Linked DNA regions of Desulforapulum autotrophicum HRM2. The protein of the gene in region 1 interacts with the protein of each later gene in a pairwise test. Links are inferred from orthologs where the notes say so. Each region holds a gene or a part of one and is shown in the gene's direction. Other genes may lie near its edges. The genes, in order: ftsH and hflK.

Region 1 (8,656 bases):
AACGCCCGAGTCTACGATTTTTTTGGTGATAGCCCCAAGCTCGTCCCAGGAAATGGGCTTTGTCTTGGAAAGAACCGGAATTCCGGCCTTTTCAAACATATCCACATTGTAATACATGATGGGCGTGGACGAATTAAAGGGCATGGACATGAGCTTACCATCGGCGTTCATATAATAGGAGAGCACGGCCTGGAGGTAATTTGACCAGTCGATATCGTAGCCGGTATCCTTCATCAGCTTATAAACCGGATAAACAGCACCTGAGAGCATCATGGTCTGGGTTCCCACCTCAAACACCTGGAGAATGTGGGGTTGTTTTTTAGCCCTGAAAGCGGCAACGCCTGCATTCATGGTCTCGTCATAATTTCCCTTGTTGGTTCCAACAACCTTGTACTCTGTCTGGGAAGCGTTGAACTTCTCGATCATGGTATCAACGGTTTTGCCCCGGGCACTTCTCATGGCGTGCCACCAGTTGATGGTGACAGGTTCTGCAAATACGCCGGCCGGCAAGGCCAGACACAGCGAAACAATAGCATAGATTAACACTTTCCGCAGTTTCATACTATTTTCCTCCTCATTAAAAATTTAAGTTCCTTATTCTATATTCATTAGAGTCTTAAAAACCGTGATCACAGGTATGAGCAGCATCCCTCCCGGCCCAATAAACCGCGACGATATCTATGACAGAATTAATCGGTAATGACAATAGAGTCAAGTTAAAGTTTGATAAAAAAGTCATGGTATAATTTGCGTTTTTTATGGTTTTATGGTTTTTAGAACCATTGTACACTAAAAAAACAAACCATCATGACAGGATGTGGAATGGCTCAACTAAAATTTAACAATGTTGTCAAACGTTATGGAAAAACAGAGGTGGTCCACGGAATCACACTTGATGTCAAGGACAAGGAATTCCTTGTCTTGGTGGGCCCGTCAGGCTGCGGGAAATCCACCCTGCTGAGAATGATTGCAGGTCTTGAAGAGATCAGTGAAGGTACGATTTCCATAGACGACAAGGAGATCAACGATGTGGCCCCCAAGGACAGGGGGCTTGCCATGGTGTTCCAGAACTATGCCCTTTACCCCCACATGAATGTGTTCAACAACATGTCATTCGGCCTCAAGATTTCCAAAACCCCCAAGGCCGAGATTCAGCAGAGAGTGGAAGAGGTGGCCGCAATCCTGGGACTTGAAGACCTGCTGTTCAGAAAGCCCCACGAACTGTCTGGAGGGCAGCGCCAACGGGTGGCCATGGGAAGGGCAATGGTGAGAAAACCTGCCATGTTCCTGTTTGACGAGCCCCTGTCCAACCTGGACGCAAAGCTCAGAATTCAGATGAGGGCCGAGATAAAGCTGCTGCACCAGCGGGTGGATTCGACCATCGTCTACGTGACCCATGACCAGGTCGAAGCCATGACCCTGGCTGACAGAATCGTTGTATTGAAAAACGGTTATATCGAGCAGGTAGGAACTCCCATCGAGCTGTTCTCCAATCCGGTCAACACCTTTGTGGCCGGTTTCATCGGCACGCCGCCCATGAACCTCATTGACTGTGCCATCAAAAAACAGGGAGACCAGACATTCCTGCATTTTCCCGGAGGCCTTGAAATTCCTGTCCCCCCCAAAAACGGCACGGATCTCAAGGATGGCCAACCCGTTGTCATGGGCCTGAGGACTGAAGAGATGATGCCGGCGGACATGAATGAATCCCTTGCAGATGCTTGGAAGTTCGACGGTGTTGTTCTGGTGGTCGAACCCCTTGGCAACGAGACCCACCTCCATATGGATATTAAGGGCATCCGGATTATTGCAAGGAGCGAGGGCCGACGGATCCACCGGCCAAAAGAGGAACTCAAACTTGCCTTGAACCTGAACCAACTCCACATATTTGATGCCGAAACCACCCGGGTGATCTATTAAACGGGACGGCCAGGGTGCAATATCTGCCCTGGCCGTAACGAATATGGAAACTTAATTCTCCTGGTTGGCCTCAAGGATCGGCAGGATCTCATTTAGTACCCTGTCGGCATCCCCGGCAGCAAGACTGCATCCGCCGGCCCCTGCATGGCCCCCTCCCCCGTAGTTTGAAAGAAGTTTTCCCACATTCACCCGGCATTCAGGATTAAAGATCGAATGACCAATGCTGAGAAGAACAACATTTTTATCATGGTCGGCATACCTGATCTTTACGCTTGCATGGGTTTCAGGAAAAAGAGAGTAGGTTAAAAACCGGTTGCCCGACGGCACCTTTTCCATGGAACGAAAGTCTGCAACGCTGATGGTATTGCCATGGACAACCGTGTACTGCTTCAAGATGTCAACGTAGCGAAGATTCTCTTCGACAACGGCGTTGCACCGTAGCTTCACCTCTTTGTCCGACATAACCTCTGCCATGGTGTGGGTTCTTAAAAGGGCAACCAGCCTTTCCCAGAACGGGGGGTCGGTCTGATCCCGGTTTTTAACGGCCATGGAGAGCAGGATGTAGGGGTAGACCTCGGGCCGGAGCACCTGGTCCTCGTTAAGGTCTGCCGCATCAATGATATCGGTCCAATGGATCAGTTCGTCAAAATTCTTTGCCAGACGATCGGACGCTTTGTAGTATTTATAGGCAACGCCTGCGGCGGACGGGGCGATTTCAAAGGCACCCTCTATTTTTTTCCCCTGTTCATTAAATTCGCCGGGTACATTGGAAAAATGGTGATCAAACCAGACCGAACATCGGGGATCATAGGGAAGGTTTGCCATGATATCCCCCTTCCGGATTTCAGCCTCCCGGTTCTGGACCTGGCTGGGTTCGATCCACAGGGTAGGACTGTCAATGGCTTCGGCCTCGTGGATCAGCACGGCACAGACAATTCCATCAAAATCGGGTCTTGTTACTATTCTCATGGGTGCTCACACTTTTATGATTTTAAGGGTTTTAAACAGGGTCACAACAGGCAGTGGCAACCCTGCCGGAAATCTAATTTTTACCATACCTGCCCGGGTTTAACAAGAAGAACCCGTTGCTCCAAATCCGCCGTTAAAGAGACCCGCCCCTGGCAACCCTCCAGGCCCGACCCGTCGAGAAATCCATATCTGGTTGACCATCATCCAAGGAACGATTATGATGAACCCAACTTTCGGGATTGGCTGCTTAAATGGGATCATCAAAGTTGAAGTCCGAAAGTTGAGTGATTAATAATCATATTGGCTGACGGGTTGATGGAACCGTTAATTTGTCCGACAGACAGAGAACCCTACATTACCAGGTAAAACGACAAAATGCTCACCAGCACCAAGAGAACTCCATTCACAGAAAAAGTTTGCCGGACCCTTGAAGTTCATGGGATGGTAACCCCGGGTGACAGCATTCTCCTGGGCGTCTCAGGCGGGCCGGATTCCGTGGCCCTTGCCATCGCCCTTGTCCTGCTCAGGAAAGACCTGGGAATCACCCTTGGTATTGCCCACATCAACCACCTTTTAAGGGACAAGGAGTCGGACAGGGATGAAGCCTTTGTCCAGGAACTTGCCAGGTCCCTGGAGCTGCCCTTTCACCCCCTGAAGATCGACGTGGCAACACTTGCCAGGGAAAGGCAAATCTCCCTTGAAGAAACGGCAAGGGAAGTTCGATACGCTTTTTTCACCGACCTGTGCCGGCACAACGGGTATACCCGAACAGCGGTCGGCCACACCCTTGACGACAATGCAGAGCTGGTTCTCATGAACCTGTTAAGGGGCAGCGGCCCCAGGGGGCTTGCCGGGATTCCTCCGGTCCGGGACCACTGGATCATCCGGCCCCTCATCGGTCATACCAAGGGGGAGATCCTCGCCTTTCTCAGGGAAAAGGCCCAGGCATATGTGGTGGATTCAACAAACCTTGAAACCGTGTTCCTGAGAAACCGAATCAGAAACGAGCTGCTTCCTCTTCTCAGAAAGGAGTACAACCCCAGAATCACGGAAAATCTCAACCGTGTGAGCCGGATCATGGGTGAGGAAGACAGCTGGATGGACAACGAAGCCGGGGCTGTTTTCAAAACGATACGCTTAGAAAAGAAAGGTCCTGGGGTCAGCCTCTGCCTGGACGGCTTCAATGGTCTTCTTCCAGCACTCAAACGTCGGATTGTCAGAAAGGCGATCCAGGCAGTCAAAGGAGACCTGAAACGGATTACCCTGCCCCACGTTGACGCCGTTGCAGCCCTTGCCGCTGCAACCTCTCCGGGCAGGAGCCTGGATCTTCCCGGCCGGGTCCGCATCTTCAAACAAAGTCAGACCCTTTGTTTCAAAAAAGAACCCCTTCCCCTGCGGGAAATCGGAAAAGCCATGAAAAGAGAAAAACACTCCAGGAACACGAAGAAAGTTTTTCTTGCCTAATCACAATTCATGGTTAATATTTGAACGATGTATTTTTTAACCAAATTTAATCTATCAGAAAGGAAAAGACCTTGAATCAGTTTTATAAAAACCTCTCCCTGTGGCTGGTCATCGTGCTGATGATGGTGATGCTCTATAATATCTTTAACCAGCAGAACATGGTAGACACCACCATCGACTATTCAGACTTCCTCGCCATGGTTGATAACGGGCGGATAAAAAGTGTCGTGATCCAGGGCCAGGATATCTACCTGACGGACAACACCGGTGCAAGGTTTTCCACCTTTGCCCCAAAGGACAGCGATCTCATCAGCACCCTGAGAAAGAGTGGAACGGCTATCAAGGTTAAACCGCCCACGGAATCTTCATGGTTCATGTCCATTATCATCTCCTGGCTTCCCATGATCGTTCTCATTGGTGTGTGGATCTTTTTCATGCGGCAGATGCAGGGCGGCGGCGGCGGCGGTAAAGCCATGTCCTTTGGCAAAAGCCGGGCCCGACTCATGTCCGACAAGGGAGAAAAAGTTACCTTTGAAAATGTGGCAGGTATTGACGAGGCAAAGGAAGAGCTCACCGAGGTGGTTGACTTTCTAAGGGAACCGAGCAAGTACACAAGACTCGGAGGCCGAATTCCCAAGGGCGTGCTGCTTGTGGGTGCCCCTGGAACGGGAAAGACCCTTCTCTCCCGGGCCGTTGCAGGCGAGGCAGGTGTTCCTTTTTACACCATTTCAGGATCTGATTTTGTGGAGATGTTTGTGGGAGTCGGTGCCTCAAGGGTGAGGGATCTCTTTGCCCAGGGCAAAAAAAACGCCCCCTGCATCATATTCATTGACGAGATCGATGCCGTGGGCCGCCAGAGGGGTGCTGGCATGGGCGGAGGCCACGACGAAAGAGAGCAGACCCTGAACCAGCTCCTGGTTGAAATGGATGGGTTTGAATCCAACGAAGGGGTGATCCTCATGGCCGCAACCAACCGGGCCGACGTGCTTGACCCGGCCCTGCTCAGACCCGGCCGGTTTGACCGCCAGGTCTATGTGGATCTGCCAGATATCAAGGGCAGGGAAGGTATTCTCAAGGTTCACATGAAAAAAACCCCCCTTGCGGATGAAGTCAACCCACTTAACCTTGCCAAGGGAACCCCTGGATTTTCCGGAGCCGACCTTGAAAACCTGGTCAACGAAGCTGCCCTGCTTGCAGCCAAAAGAGACCACGACAAACTTGACATGATGGATTTTGAAGATGCCAAGGACAAGGTTTACATGGGACTTGAACGAAAATCCAAGGTCATCCGGGAGGACGAGAAAAAAACAACGGCCTACCACGAGGCAGGCCATGCCCTAGTGGCAAGACTCCTGCCCGGCACCGATGCTGTGAACAAGGTCACCATCATCCCCAGGGGACGGGCCGCAGGTGTCACCTGGTTTCTGCCCGAAGAGAGGGATTTCAAGTATAAGGATCAGCTGGAAAGTGAACTTGCCGTGGCCTTTGGCGGAAGGGTCGCAGAAGAAATCATCTTCAAGCGCATCTCAACCGGGGCCTCCAACGATATCAAGCAGGCAACAACACTTGCCAACAAGATGGTGAGGACCTGGGGAATGAGCGACGAGCTTGCCCCCCTTGCCTATGACAAGGGAGATGAACACATCTTCATCGGCCGTGACATGGGCCAGGCAAGGGAATACTCCGAGGAAACAGCAAGAAAAATAGACGCTGAAGTGGCGACCATTATCAGGAGAAGCTATGACAGGGCAAAAGAGGTCCTTGTGGAAAACATTGAACTTCTCCACAAATTGACCGGTCTTCTCCTGGAAAAGGAAACCGTCATGGGCGAAGAACTTGATGAGCTGATTCACTCCATGAAACCTGATTTCAGCCCGTCCTCAAAAAAGTCCACGACACCGATGCCCGAAAAAGCCAAGAAGGATTCACACGAAGAACCGGCACAGCCCGACAATCAGGACCAGGCAACCGGCAAGACAGACCCAGACAACGAGGATCTTCCGAAAACAGACCCATCCGAACAAGAGCCCCCTGAAGTTGTGCCTGACAACGAGCCTGAAAAGGATATGAAAAACAATGATTAGTGCCATGGCGTGGAAGGGATTTAAACTTGATCTTAATGACAACCCCTGTATCATGGGTATCCTCAATACCACGCCTGATTCGTTTTCCGACGGTGGCCGCTACCTCAAATTTGACAGGGCCGTGGACCAGGGCATGGCCCTGGTTGAGGCAGGGGCAGACATTATAGACATCGGCGGGGAATCTTCCCGCCCTTTTGCTACACCTGTGACGGTCCAGGAAGAGTTGGACCGGGTCATTCCCGTAATCGAAGCCCTTTCAACCAGAATTAAGGTGCCCATCTCCATTGACACGGTCAAGGCCCGGGTGGCACGGGAGGCTGTCCAGGCCGGAGCGGCCATCATCAACGACATTTCAGCCATGGAACACGACCCTGACATGGCGTCTGTGGTTTTTGACGCACAAGTCCCGGTCATTCTCATGCACATGCGGGGCACCCCTGAAACCATGCAGATCAAGCCCACCTATGAAGATCTTATGGGGGAAATCACCACCTATCTTGGTAACAGAATCAAGGTTGCCCTTGACGCCGGCATCCGACAGGACAGAATCATTCTTGATCCGGGTATCGGGTTTGGTAAAACACTTGCCCACAACCTTCTGCTCATTCGACACATCGATAGAATCAAGGCCCTTGGCTATCCCGTGCTCATGGGACCCTCCAGAAAATCCTTTGTTCAAAAAATTCTCACACAGGAACTGGGCAGGACCATCAAAGCCGACGACCCTGAGGCGGAACAGGGGACCATGGCAGCTTCCATTGCCTGCCTCATGAACGGTGCCGACATCGTCCGGGTGCATGATGTCAAAACCTTTGCGCCCATGGCCCGAATCACTGGGGCCATCCTGGGACACAACCGCCGGCAAAAGTGTTGATGACCACCACCAATGCCCCCAGGGGATGGATTCCAAATCGGTCCCCAATGCTCACCATTGCAGCGCTCCTGATGCTGCTCTTTTCCTGCTCCCAGGAACCTGTGGAAACCACCCTGCTCCTCCCCCTGGGCTTTTCCTCCCTTCCGGCCAATCTTGTCAAGATTCCCTCCCACCTCACCAATCTTGAAATCAGGATCAAAGGACCGGCCAGGCTGATCAAAAAAGCCGGCCAGGAGGATATGAGCTACCTTGTGGATCTGTTCACGGATCTTGCCCTGGATCCTGCAGGGATGGCCTCCACAATCAAACCAGGATCCTACACCATCCCCATCATGGAGGAAAGAATCCCCCTGAACCCGAAGATTACCATCCTTAAAATCGTACCCACCTTTGTCACGGTTCAGCTGGAGGAAAAAATGGTAAAACGGCTGCCGGTCCATGTTCCCTACGCAGGTGAGGCAGCGCCAGGATTTACAGCCCTTGATGCGGCAACAGATCCCGGAGTGGTGGAAGTAACAGGCCCGCAATCCACCCTTGAACCGCTGATGTTCATCATGACAAAACCCGTTGACATCACCAATGCAAAGGAAGGTTTTAAAAAAAACCTGCCCCTGGACCTTTCCCCGTCAACAAGCGTTGATCCATCAACCGCCATTGTTGTTGCCGATATCCCCATTGTTGAAACCATTACCACCCAAAACTTTAAAAACCTTACAGTTGCCACAATAAACAGCACAAACCCCACAAGCGTGATTCCCCCAACCATGGAAATAAAGGTCAAAGGGCCGGTCAACACCCTTAAAAAAGATGGCATAAAAGAGGCGTTTAAGATATACATCGATCTGGAGGGCCTGGCCCCCGGGGTTTACGTTCGACGGGCAGCCATAACCCTTCCCGTGGGCCTGATGCTTGCCGACACAAAACCTGAACTTTTCACAGTAACCATCAAGTAAGGAAAAACCATGCTGCTGGTAATCGATGTGGGGAACACCAATACAGTCCTGGGCGTATTCAACGGTAACACCCTGATCCAGGACTGGCGGATCAGAACCATCCGGGAATCCACGGTTGACGAATTCAACCTCCTTGCAAAGGCCCTTTTTGTGGATAAGAAAATCGACCTTTCAACCATCAAACGCACGGTGATATCGTCGGTTGTACCACCCATCAACAGTATCCTGGACACCTTTTGCACGCGCTATCTCAACCAGAAACCCCTGTGGATTGATCCAGCTTCCGTTAAAAACCTCATGCCCATCTGCTACAGCAACCCGGCCGAAGTCGGGGCGGACAGAATCGTCAATGCCGTGGCTGCATTTGAGCGTTATAAAACCAGCATGATCAT
Region 2 (8,449 bases), 2.9 Mb from region 1 along the record:
TGGGGTTCCACAAGAACCACGGTGATCTGTTGCTTTTTCATGGTTATTCTTTTTCCTGTGTTTCCCAAGAGTAGAGCCTGGGCGGATGAAAAGGTGTCGTAAACCCGAGGGTGGAAAGGGTGTCAATGGCCGGGTCAATGTGTTGACCAATGTCTCGCACGCCGTGGGAGTCGTCGCCTGGGACAACCCGGATTTCCATTGCCCGTGCAAGTTCAAGGATGGGGGCGGCAATATAGGGTTCCACGGCCCCCTTTGTAAGGGCCCTGAGGTTGTAATCCATGACGATATCCTGTTGTTTGATGTATCCCAGGTTTCGGACGATCTTTTGCCAGATGGCTGGCTTTTTGAGCCTTGAACCATAGTTGTCGTCAAAGATTCGTATGAGATCAAAATGGCCTGCAACAGCCGGATTGATGGTTCTGAACATCTCGTACTGAAGGTCAAAATATTGTTCGTAAAGGGTGTCAATCCCCCCCAGTCCGGTAGCTGTTTCAAGGTATTGGTCCTTTGAAAAATCAAACCCCTGGTCATTGACATGGTGAACAGAGCCGACAATGTAATCGGGCTTGAAACGGGAGACCATTTGTGGCACATAAGTGCCATACCCTGAGCAGGTTTCGATTTCAAAGGCGGTAAAAATTTTGATGCTTGATCGGTATTTCTTTTTCAGGCGGTTGCATTCCAGGATATAGGCCCCAAAGGTGATAAGCATCTGGTCCGGGGTCAGCTGTGCCGCAACCTCGTCAGGGTACATGACCTTTTCGCCCCAGGCCGGAAGATGCTCAGTGATGCCGACCCAGGTAAAGCCAAGTTCGACGTAGCGTTTTACCATATCTTCGAGCCTGTCCCTTGCGTGGAGGCAGAACTGGCCGCTGTGGCCCCCGTGAACAGATACACGGCATGGGTGTGAGGGCTTTTTTTTGGTGGGTTCGTGATTTATGCCAGTCCTGGTGTTATTCATTTTCAAGGTTGTTTTCCCAATTTTTTTTTAAAACGATATGATTAATTTGATCTTAACTCAAGAGTATAGAAGTCTGAATCACAACCGCTGGATGATGTAGAGAAAGGTGGGAAGGCGGCTCAGGCACTTGAGGCGGTTGAAGGTGAACATCATCTCCCGTGACGGATGGTTAATGGAAAGGGGTGAAAGATAGATCGCTCCCTTGGGTTTTGTGTGTGACACCCTCTCCCTGACAAGGCGCAAAAAGGCCGGGACGTGATCCTTTGGAAGGGTTTCATCCATGACAAAGTTGGCCGTGATTTCAATGTTCTGGTATTGGTCGTTGATTTTCTGCATGGTGTCAAACGCCTGGATCACCTGGGCAACTGTGATGGGTTTGCCCAGGTGATCAAGTGTCGCCTGGTCGGCGGATTCAAGGCCTATGTTGATGTAAGTTTTGGAAACCAGGGTGTTGAGTCTGTTGAACAGGTCCGGATCTGTGTCAAGAAGGGAGTCCACGCTTCCAAAGAGAAAAAGGTTGCTTCCTTTCATGTTCCCCTGGTCAAACGCCAGGATTTCCAGGGCTTTTTCAACGGCAAATACGATCAGATTCCTGCCTGCTGCAAGGGCATCGTGCTCGCCGAGGAAAAGAGAATTGTAATTGGCAAGATCACGGCCGTACAGGGCCTTGAGACGGGTAAGCTGCCCAACAATTTCATCTTCGGTGTTAAGGGCAAAGGGATGTTCTGTTTTGACTCTACAGAACCGGCATTTGTACAGGCAGCCAAGGGAAATAAACAAAGGGATGATATCGTAGTCCACATGCCTTGCATCGGGCGGCATGACCGTCACCCTTCCCCCGGAAATGGAGAACAGTTTTTTCGCTTTTTCCTGCAGGCGGTCCGGGGTGTTTTGGAGGGCCTGGGCCAGGAACCGGGCCATGGGTTCAGGCAGGTTTTTCGTCGATGTTTGGAGGGCCATAAGCCTCTGGTACCAGTCCTCAACAAGATCGCTTACGCAAGTTTCCCTAAACGGTTTTCCCCCGATAAGGGCGTTGGTGGGGTATTGGAGATTGGGCAGATAGTACTCTCCCATGGCTTCAAATACCCCTGTATACCCGCCGTTGGAGTAATACACCCAGTCGTTCCCGGGCGTGCGCTTGAGCCACTCGTTGGGATGAATCCATTGCCGGGTTCTGCCAACGGCCCGGATAATTTCGCCGTTGAGATTAAAATGGAGCAGTTGATCCGGCGTTCTGATCTCATTAAAAACACCGTACCTGACAGGATAGCTGATCTTGGTGTAAACAAACGACCCTGCCATGTCAAGGGTGATGGAGAGGTTGTTGGCGGTGTAATTTTTTTTCATCCTGGCAAATTTATCCCCGGCAAAAAGGGAAGTCAAGGTGAAACCGTTGTTTTTCCCCCAATCCACCACCTAAAAAAAAGAAAAACCCCGTTGCGCTTGATGGTTCAAGCAGATAGAGTCTTTGTGCGAACAAAAAACTATCATCAACGGGGTGAAACAAGTTATGACACAAGGCGTGCTTCCATTCAAGTATGAAGAAGAAAAAACTCAGACCGGCATGACCGCATTGGCTGGCCTGCCCGTCTATCTCGACTTGGCCAAAGTAATCGGGTTGTCCAAATCCATCCAAAAACATCTGAAGGTAAGAAAGAACTCGCAAGGCTGGACTGATTCCCAGATGGTTTTATCTTTGGTGCTGCTCAATCTTGCCGGAGGAGACTGTGTTGATGATTTAAAGATACTGGAGGCGGATGAAGGGTTCTGCCAAATATTGCGGAAATCAGAAACGCATGGTTTGAGTCGTAAGGTTCGCCGAACTATAGAGAGTAGGTGGCGGAAGGAAAAAAAACGTTCTGTGCCGTCCCCGTCAGCTGTCTTCAGGTATTTGTCCAAATTTCATGATGCTGAACAGGAGGATGCCCGAAAGAAGTCAGATGTTAAAGCATTTATCCCCGCCGCTAATGACTTCCTGAAGGGGTTTGGAAAGATTAATAAAGATATGATCGCTGGCTTGAATACAGTAAGCGTCGAGACAACGGCCACCTTGGACATGGATGCCACCCTGGCTCAAACCATGAAAGAGACAGCTTCTTATTGTTATAAAGGGTTCAAGGCTTACCAACCTTTCAACACATGGTGGTTTGAGCAAGGAATTATTCTTCACACAGAATTCCGGGACGGTAACGTGCCCGCTGGTTATGAACAGTTAAGGGTTTTTAAGGAAGCCTTGGACTGTCTTCCGAGCAATGTGGAAAAGGTGAAGCTCCGTTCAGATACTGCTGCTTACCAGCACGATCTTTTACGGTACTGTGAAAAAGGTGAAAATAAACGATTTGGTAGAATCGAATTTGCCATCGGCTGTAATGTGACTAAGGCATTCAAAATAGCGGTAGCTCAAGTGCCAGATGCCCAATGGCAGCCGATCTATAAAAGGGAGAAAGGTTTACAGTTAAAAACCGGTAGCGAGTGGGCCGAAGTGTGCTTTGTTCCCAACGAACTGTGCTATAGCAAAGATGCTCCGGTATACAGGTATCTTGCCAAACGGCAGCGCCTGGTTGAACAACAACCTTTGCCCGGTATGAATGATGATAAACAGCTTAAGCTTCCCTTCCCGACAATGGAAATGGATGAAAGCCGATACAAGGTATTTGGTGTCGTTACCAATATCAAATATACACAGATGAACGGGGAGAATGTGATCCACTGGCTTCATGAACGATGCGGTAAGAGTGAAGAGGTTCATGCGGTGATGAAAGACGATCTGGCCGGTGGAAAAATGCCATCATCTGACTTTGGTACAAATGCTGCGTGGTGGTGGATCATGATAATTGCCTTAAACCTGAATGTGATGATGAAAAATCTGGCGTTGGCTCCTTCGATGAAGACGAAACGGATGAAGGCCATCAGGTTTTCACTTGTCAATATCCCGGGGAGAGTAGTTAAACGATCCCGTACTCTGTTTTTGCGTTTATCTAAAGGGCACCCATCTTACGATCTCTTGGTTGAGGCGCGCAGAAAAATTGCAATGCTTTTCGGTTCATGGGCACCATCTGGATAACTATATGACAAAGGTACACACTAAAAATCTAATTTTTCCGGTCCGCCAAGGGATATCTATACCCAAAATTTGCCCAGATCAGAGGGACGGCCACAAAAAGACCAAGCCCCCACCGGAATAAGCTCCAGCCGCGAAAAAAAATTCCCCGAATCGTTTTTGGAGGGGTATAAAAAAAATAGGCGGTGGATTTAGGTTTTCTGATTTACCTTGAAAATTATTCCCATTGCTGTATCCTTCATTATTTAAGACATCATTTTAAGTCATCTTTTAATTTTAAAGGTACGGGAATCTATCTATGAACTGGGATTGGGATAAGCTCAGAGAGAAAAAGGAACAGTACGAACATCGCCAGGGTGGGGGGAACATACCAAAACCGCCACAGATGGACGAGGTGCTCGCCAAATTTAAGAATTTCAGGTTCCCCGGCGGAATTCTTTTAATCGTGGTTCTTTTTTTTGTTTTTTTTGGAAGTTCGCTGTTTTTCACCGTTGGTGTTGATGAGGTAGGGGTGATCCAGCGGTTTGGAAAGTACAATCGCATCAGTCAGCCCGGGCTCAATTTTAAATTGCCCACGGGGATTGAACGGGTGACAAAGGTCAAGATCAAGCGTGTCTACAAGGAGGAGTTCGGATTCAAGACAACACCTGCGGGTGGTTCAAGGTTTGCAACTGACAGTGAAGATATTGGTGCAGCACTCATGCTCACCGGTGATCTTAATGTGGCTGTGGTTCCCTGGATTGTTCAGTACCGGATCTCGGATCCCTACAAATACCTGTTCAAGGTTAAAAACGTCAACTCCATCTTAAGGGATATGGCCGAAGCCACCATGCGAACCGTGGTGGGAGATCGAAGCATTAACGAGGTAATCTCCAAGCGTGAGGAAATCGCAATAGCGGCAAGGGAACGACTCCAGGAGGAGATGCGCCAGGCTGAAACAGGGATTCATATTGTTACCATTGAGATGAAGAAAACCAATGTGCCTGAACCTGTGCAACCGTCGTTTAATGAGGTGAATGAGGCGGTTCAAGAAAAAGAACAGCTCATCTACAAGGCAAAGGAGGAGTTCAACAAGGCGATTCCCCAGGCAAGGGGTGAGGCAAGAAGGGTGATCAAGGATGCCGAGGGATATGCCCTTGACCGGGTCAATCGGGCCATGGGTGATGGGGCACGGTTTACATCCGTATACAAGGAGTATGTAAAGGCAAAGGATATTACGGAAAAGCGTCTCTATCTTGAGGCCATGGCCGAAATTCTGCCAAAGATTGGCGGCAAGTATGTTGTAGATTCAGATCAATCCAACCTGCTTCCACTGTTGAACATGGGCCAGGGTTCAAGCGTTATCAGTGGGCCAGGCAAGGAGGGGGATAAAAAATGATGAAGTTTAAAGGTATTCTTCTGGGGGTTCTGGCCCTGGCCGTAGTTGTACTGTTTGCATCGGCCTATATTGTTGACGAGACAGAGCAGGTAGTGGTGACCCAGTTTGGAAAGGTGGTTGGATCACCCGTGACGGAACCGGGGTTGAAATTTAAGGTACCCTTTGTGCAGAAGGCCACCTATTTTCCGAAAAACCTTCAGGAATGGGATGGTGACCCGGGTCAGGTGCCGACCAAGGACAAGACTTTTTTATGGGTAGATACATTTGCCCGCTGGAAGATCGTTGATCCTGTGAAGTACTTTCAGACGGTGAACAATATGGTGAGCGCCATGGGGCGACTGGACGACATCATCGATCCGGCCATGCGTAACTTTCTGACCTCGTTCAGGCTTGTGGAAAGTGTCAGAAACAGCGACCGACCCATGGATACCTTTGACGCCATGGATGGGGAGAGTGAGGGTGATCAGGCTTCCCAGTATAAGATAAAGGTGGGCAGGAGTGAGCTTACACGCCGGATTCTTGAGCAGGCCCAGCCAAAGCTTGAACCCTTTGGTATTGAAATTGTGGACGTAAAGATCAAGCGCATCAACTATGTTGAAAAGGTCAGGGATGCGGTCTACGGGCGGATGATTGCCGAGCGAAGGCAGATTGCTGAAAAGTATCGGTCGGAAGGCCGGGGTGAGGCAAGCAATATTCGGGGTGACAAGGAAAAAGAACTGCAGAAGATTCGTTCTGAGGCCTACAAAACGGCCCAGGAACTTAAAGGAACGGCAGATGCTGAAGCGGCCCGGATTTATGCCGAGGCCTACGGGGTGGATACTGACTTTTACGCCTTTGTAAGAACCCTTGACGTCTACAAGGAGTCCCTCGACAGTACGACCACGCTTGTGCTCTCAACTGATTCAGAGTTCATGAAGTATTTCAAGAAGATCAAAACCAATTAAAGTGGCCCATTAAAATGAGTGCGGGGTGGTGAAACTGTTTCTGTTTCACAACCCCGCAACCCATATCCTCAAGTCCGCTTATTTCCCCTTACGCCTCTGGTGCCTTGTTCGTGCAAGGAGTTTTCTGTGCTTATGCTTTCTCATCTTTTTTCTTCGTTTCTTTATAACACTACCCAAAAAAATCACCCCCTTCATAGGAATTTTCTATCTGATTTTAACTGTTTGACCGTATGATCTGTTAATCGTTATACATAGCACACCCTACCTGAATCTGTCCATTGTTTTTTAAAGGAGGCCCACGGGATGAAAGAGTATCAGTTGTTTGACCAAGCCCAGATCAAAGCGGTTGAAGAAGCAGTCAGTATAGCTGAAGAGTTGGTGAGTAATTATTTTAAAATGTCTTCAAGCCAGTGGTTTAAAAGCCGCTATGATGTGAGGACAACAATAAATCTGGCAGACCATGAGCGGGTGGTTGGACCCTTTGCCCAGGTGGTAGGATATGAGGCAAGAAAAAAGGATGTTCCCTTTGGGTCGTCGGCCTTTAACTTCTATCGGGTCTGTCTTCAGGATGGGACCATTTTAAAGGCTGTTGAAGAAAAAGAGGGGTTTCAGCTCTTTCCCTTTGTTCTTTATGTGGTGGTCCATGAGCTTGTTCACGTTGTCAGGTTTACCAAATTCCAGCAGATATATGAGGCAGCAACCACCCATGAAACGGCCATGGAGGAAGAAAGGAAGGTCCATGCACTTACCTTGAAAATTCTTAAACCGGTCCGGCTTGCGGGCCTTGCCCTTATTCTTGAATACTATGGAGAAAGGTCTGTAAAACCGGGCTTTGACAAACTGGTTTAAATTTTAACTCTTACTCCTTGACAAGGAATAAAGACTGACTACATTATCATTGTTTTTGAGACACATGAACATCAAATTTATTTGGAGAACAGATTAAAATGCCTATTTATGAGTATGAATGCTTAAACTGCAAAAGGATTGAGGAGGTCTTTCAGAAAATGTCGGACGCACCCTTGACCACATGCAGTCATTGCCAGGGAAAACTTCAGAAACTTATCTCCCACAGTTCATTTCATTTAAAAGGTTCTGGCTGGTACGTCACGGATTACGGCGGATCCAAGTCCGGCGGGTCAACCCCTCCAAAAGAGACGACGGCGGCTTGTGCAAAATCCTGCGAAGCCCCTAAACCGGCCGTTAAAAAGGACGAGTAACTCCCTTTTTTCATCCCCGGAGTTGCCACACCATAATCGTTAAACGTAAATTAATTATTTGTTAAGGAGAATTAGATCATGAGTTTAAGACCTTTGCAGGACAGAATTCTTGTTGAGCGAGTTCAAGAGACAGAAAAAACAAAGGGCGGCATTATTATTCCAGATACCGCAAAAGAAAAACCCGCCGAGGGTAAGGTTGTTGCTTCAGGAAACGGTCGTGTGGGTGAAGACGGAAAACTGATTCCCATGGATCTCAAGGTTGGCGACACCATCCTTTTCAGCAAGTACGGCGGAACCGAGGTTAAAATTGACGGGACGGATTATCTGATCATGCGCCAGGATGACGTGCTTGGCGTTATCGAGTAAATATATTCAATTCTCTTTTCGCACAACAAAATAGAACAGATACATTAAATCAAACTATATATTATGGAGGAACCAATAGATGGCTAAAGAAATCAAATATGCTGCAAAAGCCCGTGAAGCAATGCTCAAGGGCGTACAAACCCTTGCAGATGCAGTTGTTGTAACCCTTGGACCCAAGGGCAGAAACGTTGTTATCGAGAAATCCTGGGGATCGCCCCTTGTTACGAAAGATGGTGTGACTGTTGCAAAAGAGATTGACCTTGAGAATAAGTTTGAGAACATGGGCGCCCAGATGGTAAAAGAGGTGTCAAGCAAGACAAGTGACATGGCTGGCGACGGAACCACCACTGCAACTGTTCTTGCAAGGGCCATCTATGAAGAGGGTCAGAAACTTGTTGTGGCCGGCAACAACCCCATGGGTATCAAGAGGGGTATCGATCTTGCTGTGGAAAAGATTATTGCAGAGCTCGAGGCCATCAGCAAACCCACCAAGGATCAGAAGGAAATTGCCCAGATTGG

Evidence for each region.
Region 2: the proteins of ftsH (region 1) and hflK interact in binary tests that used the Escherichia coli proteins (3 or more experiments, as listed by UniProt). The link is inferred for Desulforapulum autotrophicum HRM2 from one-to-one orthologs.

What each region holds. Positions count from the first base shown.
Region 1 is NC_012108.1:573,631-582,286, reverse strand. The notes cover bases 3,936-6,930. They hold ftsH (ATP-dependent zinc metalloprotease FtsH), read left to right. Parts: upstream 3,936-4,424; coding sequence 4,425-6,437; downstream 6,438-6,930. Other genes in these bases: folP (dihydropteroate synthase), read left to right, coding at 6,430-6,930; tilS (tRNA lysidine(34) synthetase TilS), read left to right, coding at 3,936-4,353. Also shown: sn-glycerol-3-phosphate ABC transporter substrate-binding protein UgpB, read right to left, coding at 1-561; HRM2_RS02520 (ABC transporter ATP-binding protein), read left to right, coding at 823-1,920; HRM2_RS02515 (hypothetical protein), read right to left, coding at 1,972-2,889; more of tilS, read left to right, coding at 3,265-3,935; more of folP, read left to right, coding at 6,931-7,311; HRM2_RS02495 (CdaR family protein), read left to right, coding at 7,311-8,264; HRM2_RS02490 (type III pantothenate kinase), read left to right, coding at 8,274-8,656. UniProt on the Escherichia coli protein: Acts as a processive, ATP-dependent zinc metallopeptidase for both cytoplasmic and membrane proteins. Plays a role in the quality control of integral membrane proteins.
Region 2 is NC_012108.1:3,476,087-3,484,535, reverse strand. What follows is about bases 3,573-6,360. They hold hflK (FtsH protease activity modulator HflK), read left to right. Parts: upstream 3,573-4,320; coding sequence 4,321-5,400; downstream 5,401-6,360. Other genes in these bases: hflC (protease modulator HflC), read left to right, coding at 5,397-6,344; HRM2_RS15135 (IS1380-like element ISDau2 family transposase), read left to right, coding at 3,573-4,025. Outside these bases: HRM2_RS15150 (RNA methyltransferase), read right to left, coding at 1-41; HRM2_RS15145 (histidinol-phosphatase), read right to left, coding at 44-961; HRM2_RS15140 (radical SAM protein), read right to left, coding at 1,040-2,308; more of HRM2_RS15135, read left to right, coding at 2,472-3,572; HRM2_RS26100 (30S ribosomal protein bS22), read right to left, coding at 6,423-6,521; HRM2_RS15120 (hypothetical protein), read left to right, coding at 6,648-7,193; HRM2_RS15115 (FmdB family zinc ribbon protein), read left to right, coding at 7,292-7,564; co-chaperone GroES, read left to right, coding at 7,643-7,930; groL (chaperonin GroEL), read left to right, coding at 8,010-8,449.